DNA from 3 places in the Thiosocius teredinicola genome. Region 3 is predicted to be linked to each of the others. Evidence: predicted binding sites of a transcription regulator. Region 3 holds the regulator's gene; each other region holds the start of a gene.

Region 1 (3,278 bases), 1.8 Mb from region 3:
TCCAGGGCTGGGACATCTTCGGCAAGGTCAGCATCGGTGACTTCGGTTTCGCCGGCTACTACTACGATGGCGAAGGCATGACGTCGCTGGCGCTGGGTGGTCTGGTATTTCCCGGGTTTTCGGATACCGCCGATGCAGAAGAGTCGAGCGGCTACTACGTGCAGGGTACGTATACCTGGAACAACACCAAGTTCGGTATCCACTGGGCCGAGAGTGAGCAGGAAGAACTCACCAAAGTCGAGAACGAACGCCTGACCCTCGGCGTGTACCACAACCTTACACCGGCGCTGACCTTGCTGGGCGAATACAGCATGCAGGAAAGCTCCTTGTCCGGTGGCGGCACCGATAAGACATCGAGCTTCAACGTCGGCGCAATCCTGTTCTTCTGAGTGGCGCGAAGCTGTGCTTTCTGTCCCTCGCGCATTGGCCGGACCTCCACCGGCCTTTTTTTTCCGATCACTGAGGTTGCACGACGCGGCGCCGGATTGCCGTCTGTCGTGACCCAAGGAGAGTTCCATGCAACGGCATATGAGAGCACTTGGTTTGCTCGGCTTGTTGTCTCTGTTCGCCGGTTCCGCATCGGCGATAACTCTGCACCGTTCAAGTTCGCTCGAGCTGTACACGCTCGATGCAGAGGGCGAAGTTCACAATGCGCATCCGGTGAACTTTGTCGATCCTGATTCGTTGGCGCAGCTGCTGGCATCGTTGCAGGTCGATTCATCCGAAGCCGGCAATGCGATTTACCTGATGAGCGAAAACCAGGCGATCGAGGCGGGTGCAGAGTTGGCATCGGCCCTTTCGCGCATCGATGACAAGCGCGACGTGCACCTGGTGACGTTCCGCCAAGTGGGTTCGTTTCCGGTCAGTCGTCGTCTGGCTACGGGTGCGCGGATATTCGTTGAAGATGGGCAACTGAACCTGATCTTCGGACAGGTCGACGAGTTTCTCGACGAATTTCGTGAGCCTTACCAGAAACGTGCACGTCCCGGTGCCCGCCAGCTTGCTGCTTTGAGCGGCGCAACCATTCAACCGGCGGACTGGTTCACGTTCAAACCCGGGCGCAAAGACTGGGTGCTGTTTCCCATCGACCTGACACAGAGCCCGCGACGCCTGCTGCGCCTGCAGTCAGGCGAAATGTCGAGCAAGGCATCGGCCGAGCCGGCGCGCACGTCGCCGAAACAGCATTCATCAGTCAAAGCCCCTACAGCCAATCGATGGAAAGACCTCGAGGAAGGGCTCGAGACTCTGAAACGTTTGCAGCAAAAGGGCCTCATCAGCGACGACGAGTATCAATCGCAACGTCGTGCCTTGCTCGACGACGTGGCGCTGTAACGGGTGTCGCGGTTTCGTGACAGCAATGCGTTCAGAAATTTCATCGCCCGCTGGGGTATCGCGCAACGACGCCAAGGGCGGGTGGAAAACAGAAACGTTTTTAACGATTTACAAACGCTACCGCAAAGTTGCGGTTGGCTTGCTTGTTGCTCTCGCCAGTACGGCAGCTGCGGCTACAAGCCTATCAACGAAGCGCAACGGTTGCGTCGGGTGAGACGACATAAGACCAAATTTTTGGGAGGAGAAACTGAATGAATCGTACATTTCGTCAAACGGCACTGAGCGGTGCCATAGCCGTCGCACTCAGCGTCGGCTTCGTATCCACCAACGCCGTACAGGCGAAGAGCGTGACTCAATCGGCGATCGACGACGACGCCAACAGTGTGTCGAACGTGCTCAGTTGGGGGATGGGACAACAAGGTCAGCGCTTCAGTCCGCTGACAAAGATCAACAAGGGCAACGTCAAGAAGTTGGTGCCCGCATGGAGTTTCTCTTTCGGCGGCGAGAAGCAACGTGGTCAGGAGGCACAACCGGTCGTCGCCAACGGCAAGATGTTCGTCACCGGGTCGTACTCGCGACTGTTCGCGATCGACGCCAAGACCGGCGAGGAACTCTGGCAATACGATCATCGACTGCCCGACGGCATCCTTCCGTGCTGCGATGTCATCAACCGTGGCGCAGCCCTGTATGACGACCTGGTGATCTTCACCACGCTGGATGCACGCGTGATCGCGCTCAGCCAGGAAACCGGCAAAGTCGTATGGCGGGCCAAGATCGACGACTACAAGGCGGGCTACTCGAACACCGCGGCGCCACTGATCGTGCATGACATGGTCATCACCGGCGTGTCGGGTGGGGAGTTCGGCGTTATCGGTCGGGTAGAGGCGCGCGACGCGAAGACCGGCGAGATGCGGTGGGTGCGCCCGTCCGTCGAAGGCCACATGGGGTATATGTGGAAGGACGGCGAGAAGGTCGAGAACGGCCTGACGGGAAAGACCAACGCCACTTGGCCGGGCGATATGTGGAAGACCGGCGGTGCGGCGACCTGGCAGGGCGGCACCTACGATCACGAGACCGGGCTGATCTTCTATGGCACCGGCAACCCGGCACCGTGGAATGCGCATCTTCGCCCGGGCGACAACCTGTACTCGACTTCTACGCTCGCGATTGATCCGAAGACGGGCAAGATCGCCTGGCATTTCCAGTACACGCCGAACGACGGCTGGGACTACGACGGTGTCAACGAAGTCGTTTCGTTCAACGTCGACGGCAAGCAGCTCGCCGGTCACGCCGACCGCAACGGCTTTTTCTATGTCCTCGATCGTACCAACGGTAAGTTGGAGAACGCTTTCCCGTTCGTCAACCAGATCGATTGGGCGAAGGGCATCGACCTGAAGACCGGCCGACCGATCGAGAACGGTGCCCGTCCCGGTGACCCTTCGAAGAGTGCCGATGGCAAGAAGGGCGAAACCATCTTTGTTGCGCCTTCGTTCCTCGGTGCAAAGAACTGGATGCCGATGGCGTACAGCCCGAAGACTGAACTGTTCTATGTGCCGTCGAACGAGTGGGGCATGGACCTGTGGAACGAGCCGATCACCTATAAGAAGGGCGCTGCCTACCTGGGTGCCGGGTTCACCATCAAACCGCTCAACGATGACTATATCGGTGCACTGCGCGCTGTTGACCCGCGTACCGGCAAGATCAAGTGGGAATACAAGAACAATGCCCCGCTGTGGGGCGGCGTTATGACGACCGCCGGTGGCCTGGTGTTCACCGGAACGCCCGAAGGCTATCTGAAGGCGTTCGACGATCAGACCGGTGAAGAGCTGTGGAGCTTCCAGACCGGTTCCGGTGTTGTCGGTTGCCCGATCACCTGGGAGCAGGACGGCGAACAGTTTGTTGCCGTGCCGTCTGGCTGGGGTGGCGCCGTGCCGCTGTGGGGCGGG
Region 2 (3,278 bases), 280 kb from region 3:
TCGATCAGAGATTCAGGCAAGGCGGCGCAGTTCACCGCAACGAACGCGCCATGGCTGCGCGCGCTGACGGCGTGCAGTTGGCGTGCAAATACTTCCTTGCCGGTACCTGTTTCACCGTTGACCAAGACCGCAATGCCGGCGTCCAGCACGCGCTTGGCATCGGTGAGCTTGGCAGCGCAATCATCGTCGAAATAACAGGGCTCGCCGGTTGGTGCCTGCAGTGGCCTGATAGCCACCGGTGATTTGCGCTCTTGCTGCACAACGCCGTGCATCTGTTGGCCGTCGCGGCCGCGAATCACCTTCGGTTGATTGCTGGCCGGAAGTTGCAGCCATTGCTCGGCACTGGTGTCGAGAAGGTCCTGCCAATCCGCTCCGAGCAACTGCAGCGCGGCCCGGTTTGCGCCGACGATACGATCCTCGTCGAGCAGCAACACGCCCTCGCGATGGGTGTTCAGCAATTCGGGCGAAGGATGGAAACGCAACACGCCGTTGTTCTGCGCCTGTGTAAGGCTCAAGCGATGTTCGATGATCTGAATCGCAAGGCGCACCATGCCGAGCGCCTGTGCATGCAGGTTCTCCGAATCACCCGATACATCGAGTACGCCGAGCATCTCGCCACGCGGCGACAGAATGGGCGCGGCAGCGCAGCTCAAGATGCCGTTGGCTTCGAGGTAGTGTTGCCTGCCACGTACCGAGACGGCTTGTTGTTCTGCGAGCGCCGTGCCGATCGCGTTGGTGCCGCGTCCGTCTTCCGACCAGTACACGCCGGGCTGCAGCGCTACCTGTTGAGCGGTGCGCAAGAAGTTCAACGCGCCAACGGCATCCAGGATGAGACCATCGCGGTCGGCAAGCACAACAAGGCTGTCACCGTCCGAAACCAGTTCAGCCAGTGCATCCATCTCGGGTCGTACGATCCGACGAAGCTGACCACGCATCTCGCGGCGTTCATTCAGCAGCGACAAATCGACATGTTCTGCCGGCGGTGCGTCGGCGTTGTCCAGGCGACGCGCACAGCGCTGCCATGAACGCTCGATGACGTCCGGCACCAATCCATTAGGACTGCGTCCCTTGTCGAAAAACAGGCGGCGTGCGGCATCCGTGTCGGCCGGTATGGGACCGAAAGTCGGCATCGGTTATTCCTCCTGTCACTGTCGCCGTCGCTTTGCGCGACGGTCATGGTGTCGCATGTTGCGACACTCGTATTGTGCTTATCGATACGGCCAAGCGGATACCCGAGACTACTGCTGTCGACCACGTAGCGCAACACCACACTAAGCGGTTGTTTTGTTGACGATTGCGCTTTTTGTGTACTGCAGCATATGCCGTCGTGGCACGGTTTCTGCGATTGCGGCAGGCGGTAGCCGATGGGCTGCCGGCTATCCGTAGGAGGAAAAAACTATGTCAACCAACGTCGTCGAAGTCAGCACCTTGGGTGCCGAACTGCCGTTTAAGAAACGCTATCAGAATTTCATTAATGGGCAGTGGGTAGAACCGGAGAGTGGTGAATACTTCGAGAACATCTCGCCGGTCACCGGCCGCCCGATCTGCGAGGTACCGCGTTCCAACGCCGATGATGTCGAACGTGCACTCGATGCCGCGCATGCGGCCAAAGACGCGTGGGGCAAAAAGTCCCCGGCAGAACGCGCAGTGATCCTGAACCGCATTGCCGATCGCATCGAAGAAAACCTCGAACTGATTGCCACCGCCGAAACCTGGGACAACGGTAAACCGATCCGCGAGACGCTCGCCGCGGATATCCCCCTGGCAATCGATCACTTCCGTTACTTCGCTGCCTGCGTGCGCGCTGAAGAAGGCGGTATCTCCGAGATCGACCACGAGACCTATGCGTATCACTTCAAGGAGCCGTTGGGCGTGGTCGGTCAGATCATCCCGTGGAACTTCCCGATCCTGATGGCGACCTGGAAGCTGGCGCCGGCGTTGGCCGCCGGCAACTGCGTGGTATTGAAACCGGCGGAACAAACCCCGGCGTCGATCCTGGTTGTGATGGAGCTCATCGCCGACCTGTTGCCGCCCGGCGTGGTCAACGTGGTGAACGGCTTCGGTGTCGAGGCCGGCAAGCCGCTTGCCTCGTCGCCGCGTATCGCCAAGGTTGCGTTCACCGGTGAAACCACCACCGGCCGCTTGATCATGCAGTACGCATCGCAGAACCTGATCCCGGTAACGCTGGAGCTGGGCGGCAAGTCGCCGAACATCTTCTTCCCGGACGTGTGCGAGAAAGACGACAGCTTCTTCGACAAAGCCATCGAGGGCTTCGTGTTGTTTGCATTGAACCAGGGCGAAGTGTGCACCTGCCCGTCGCGCGCGTTGATCCACGAGTCGATCTATGACCAGTTCATGGAGCGTGCATTGCAGCGCGTTGCAGCTATCAAGCAGGGCAACCCGCTGGATAAGAGCACGATGATCGGTGCACAGGCATCGCAGGAGCAGATGGACAAGATCCTGTCTTATATCGATCTCGGTCGTCAGGAAGGTGCAGAGTGCCTGGCAGGTGGCGAGCGCAACCAGCTCGAAGGCCAACTGGAAGACGGTTATTACATCAAGCCGACCGTATTCAAAGGCAACAACAAGATGCGGATCTTCCAGGAAGAGATCTTCGGCCCCGTGGTATCGGTGACCACCTTCAAGGACTACGATGAAGCGCTCGAGATCGCCAACGACACCCTATACGGTCTTGGCGCAGGCGTCTGGACGCGCGATTCGAATACCGCGTTCCGCGCAGGTCGTGCGATCCAGGCAGGACGCGTATGGACCAATTGCTACCACGCCTACCCGGCACACGCAGCATTCGGTGGTTACAAGCAATCGGGCATCGGTCGTGAAAATCACAAGATGATGCTCGACCACTACCAGCAAACCAAAAACCTGTTGGTGAGCTACAGCGAATCACCGCTGGGTTTCTTCTGAGTCGATTGAAGCATAGTCGATAGTGGCTGCCCCTCTTCGTTGCGGCGAAGAGGGGCTATTTGTTCTGATCGATGGAGGTTGTCATGGATACGCGACGCGTAACCGCGACTGATGCGGCCCTGGCGTTGATCGAGAAGTTGAAGAAGCGCCACGGTGATTTGATGTTTCACCAGTCAGGCGGTTGTTGCGACGGCAGTGCGCCGATGTGTTACCAGCGTGGCGAACTGCAGGTGGGCGACCAGGACGTGCTGCTCGGTGAGATCGGCGATACGCCTTTCTACATGAGTGCATCACAGTTCGACTACTGGAAGCACACCCAGTTGATCATCGATGTGGTCGACGGACGTGGCGGG
Region 3 (3,278 bases):
TTCTCTGCTGGCGCTGTTGCTCGTCGTGCTGACCGCAACGGCCACGGCACTCGAATCAGACAAGCAACAGCCTATCCAGCTGGCGGCCGACAGCGTCGATGTCGACCAGTCGAAAGGCGTCAGTATCTACCGCGGCGACGTCGACCTGCGCCAAGGCAGCATTCATCTGCAGGCCGATGTCGTGACCGTGCAGCACCGCGGCAAAAAGCCGTCGAAAATCGTCGCCGAGGGACGCCCCGTCAAGTTCTCGCAGCAGTCCAATAAAGGACCGGTGAAAGGACAGGCGCGCCGCGCCGAATACGAGGTGAACAGCGAAAACCTCGTGTTGATCGGCGATGCCGTGCTGGTGCAGGGCAAAGACAGCATGCGCAGTGACCGCATCGTGTACGACCGGGTACGTTCGGTGGTCAAGGCCGGCGCCGCCGCGAAAGGCAAGCAGCGCGTTCAGATCACCATCGATCCGCCGAATCAATAAGCAGTACACGCGATCCATACAACGCCATGACCCGACTCGCCGCCGAAGATCTGGTGAAACGCTACCGTGGGCGCTCGGTCGTCAACGGCGTGTCGCTGTACCTTAACGAAGGCGAGGTTGTGGGTCTGCTCGGCCCCAACGGAGCGGGCAAGACGACAACCTTCTACATGATGGCCGGGCTGATTCCCGCCGACCAGGGGCGGGTTACGCTCGGCGAGCACGACCTCACCGACAAACCGATGCATGCGCGTGCCCGTCTCGGCCTGGGTTACCTGGCGCAGGAACCGTCGATCTTCCGCCGACTCACGGTGGCGCAGAACATCATCGCGATCCTCGAGACGCGCGACGACCTCGATCGCGGCCAGCGCGAGCAGATGTGCGACGACCTGCTGCGCGAGTTCGGTATCAGTCACCTGCGCGACAACATGGCGATCAGCCTGTCGGGCGGTGAACGCCGGCGCCTGGAGATCGCCCGGGCTCTGGCGGTACAGCCGCGCTTCATCCTGCTCGACGAGCCATTCGCCGGCATTGACCCCATATCAGTCATGGATATCCAGCGCATTGTCGGTCAACTGGCCGAACGCGGGATCGGTGTACTGATCACCGATCACAATGTCCGCGAGACCCTTGGGATCTGTCAGCGCGCCTACATCATCAGTGAAGGCAGCGTGCTCGCACTCGGTGCGCCGAAGGAGATTCTCGAGAACCCGCAAGTCCGCGCAGTCTATCTCGGCGAGAACTTCCGGCTGTGATTAGGCGTATGATTGCTGCGCAGCAACATCGCCAAATACTGCGCCTCGCCAAAGTCGGGAACGCCGGTCTGCACAGCGGGTTCGACTCGCGCGCAGTTGCGCTAGAATGGCATTGGGAGTCCGATCAAATTTCATACCAGATAGTAGCCGAATGAAGCCCACCATCCAGCTTCGACTGGGTCAACACCTGACGATGACGCCGCAACTGCAGCAGGCAATCAAGCTGCTGCAGCTGTCGACGCTCGATCTCAAACAGGAGATCCAGGAAGCCCTCGACTCCAACCTGATGCTCGAAACCGAAGAGGAAGGTACGCGTCGCGACGAAGCCGACAGCGAGCGCAAAAAGAGCGAGAACGACGGTGAGAATGCAAGCACCCAGAACAACAACGACGATTCGCGCAACGACCCGAACAACGAAAGCGAGGTCAAGATCGAATCCGAGGCCATGCCGGATGAACTGCCGGTCGATACCGTGTGGGATGACATCTACGACAGCGTCACACCCGCCTCTCCCGGCAGCGCCGCCAGCAGCGACGAAAGCCAGGACTTCCTGAATCAACAAAGCAGCGGCGAATCTCTGCAGGACCACCTGATCTGGCAGATGCAGCTGACGCCGTTCAGCCCGACCGACCTGGCGATTGCCGAGGCGATCATCGACGGCATCTCCGAAGACGGCTACCTGACCACGCCGATCGAAGACATCGTCACCAGCATGGATGATCCGGATATCGAGACCGAAGAGGTCGAGGCCGTGCTGCACCGCGTGCAGGCCTTTGATCCGCCTGGCATTGCGGCACGCGACCTGCGTGAATGCCTGTTCATTCAACTGCGCCAGCTGCCCGAAGACTTCGAGTGGCGCGAGCGCGCGCTGTTCCTGATCGGCGAGCACTTCGACCTGCTCGCGGCGCAGGACGAGGCGCAGATGAAGCGCAAGCTCAAGCTGGAGAGCGACGACCTGATGTCGGTCATCCACCTGATCCGCTCGCTCAACCCGCGCCCGGGTACCAGCGTTGCCAGCCAGCCGCCGACCTACGTCGAGCCCGATGTGTTCGTGTACAAACGTAACAACCAGTGGCGGGTCGAACTCAACCCGGATGCAGCCCCCCGGTTACGCGTCAACGCCGAGTATGCGAACATGATCAGGCGGGCGGACAACAGCGCCGACAACGTCACGCTGAAAAACCACCTGCAGGAGGCCCGCTGGTTCATCAAGAGCCTGCAGAGCCGCAACGATACGCTGCTGCGAGTTGCGACACGGATAGTCGACTTTCAACGCAATTTCTTCGAATATGGAGAAGAGGCCATGAAACCGCTCGTGTTGCGGGATATCGCCGAGGCGTTGGAGATGCATGAATCAACCATTTCACGGGTAACCACCCAGAAATACATGCACACCCCACGGGGCACCTTCGAGTTCAAATACTTCTTCTCCAGCCACGTGAGCACCGCCAGCGGTGGCGAGGCCTCGGCCACGGCCATTCGCGCGCTGATCAAAAAGCTGATCGGTGCGGAGAAACCCAACAAACCCCTTTCCGACAACAAGATCGCGGCCATCCTCGCTGATCAGGGGATCAACGTCGCCCGCCGCACTGTTGCCAAGTATCGTGAATCGATGGCGATCCCGCCGTCGAACGAACGCAAGCGCTTAGCTTGATCGAAAGCGCTGAAATGCAAGGAGAAAATCGATGCAAGTCAACCTGACCGGTCACCATGTCGACATCACCGACTCGATGCGTGCCTACGTTGACGAGAAGATCGCCCGACTCGAGCGTCACTTCGACCACGTCACCAACGTACACGTCATCCTGAGTGTTGAAAAACTCACCAAGAAGGCCGAAGCCACCGTGCATATCGCCGGTGCCGACGTCTTTGCGGATTCCACTCACGAAGACATGTACGCTGCCATCGACTCGCTTGTCGACAAACTGGATCGTCAGGTCATCCGCCACAAAGAAAAGATCAAGAGCCACCGTGGCAACGGACACAAAGATGCGTCCGTCGAAGCGGCGGGATGAACTGATCCGGTCTCACCATGCTACCTAAAGGCATCC

The links. The regulator sigma-54, encoded in region 3, starts transcription at its own class of promoters, with help from an activator protein. The targets are predictions, from matches to a motif close to TGGCANGNTNCNTGCTT.
Region 1: the regulator sigma-54 is predicted to act here: its motif matches at 1,468-1,484, upstream of B1781_RS15430 (methanol/ethanol family PQQ-dependent dehydrogenase).
Region 2: the regulator sigma-54 is predicted to act here: its motif matches at 1,329-1,345, upstream of adh (aldehyde dehydrogenase).

Annotation. Positions count from the first base shown of each region.
Region 1 covers NZ_CP019936.1:3,248,163-3,251,440, reverse strand. The annotation lists gene B1781_RS15440 (porin) at 1-389, shown strand, start outside; gene B1781_RS15435 (SHOCT domain-containing protein) at 529-1,332, shown strand; gene B1781_RS15430 (methanol/ethanol family PQQ-dependent dehydrogenase) at 1,584-3,278, shown strand, end outside.
Region 2 covers NZ_CP019936.1:521,998-525,275, forward strand. The annotation lists gene B1781_RS02450 (sigma-54-dependent Fis family transcriptional regulator) at 1-1,130, opposite strand, end outside; gene adh (aldehyde dehydrogenase) at 1,399-2,925, shown strand; gene B1781_RS02460 (DUF779 domain-containing protein) at 3,009-3,278, shown strand, end outside.
Region 3 covers NZ_CP019936.1:243,450-246,727, reverse strand. The annotation lists gene lptA (lipopolysaccharide transport periplasmic protein LptA) at 1-475, shown strand, start outside; gene lptB (LPS export ABC transporter ATP-binding protein) at 502-1,227, shown strand; gene B1781_RS01115 (RNA polymerase factor sigma-54) at 1,379-2,881, shown strand; gene hpf (ribosome hibernation-promoting factor, HPF/YfiA family) at 2,913-3,242, shown strand; gene ptsN (PTS IIA-like nitrogen regulatory protein PtsN) at 3,260-3,278, shown strand, end outside.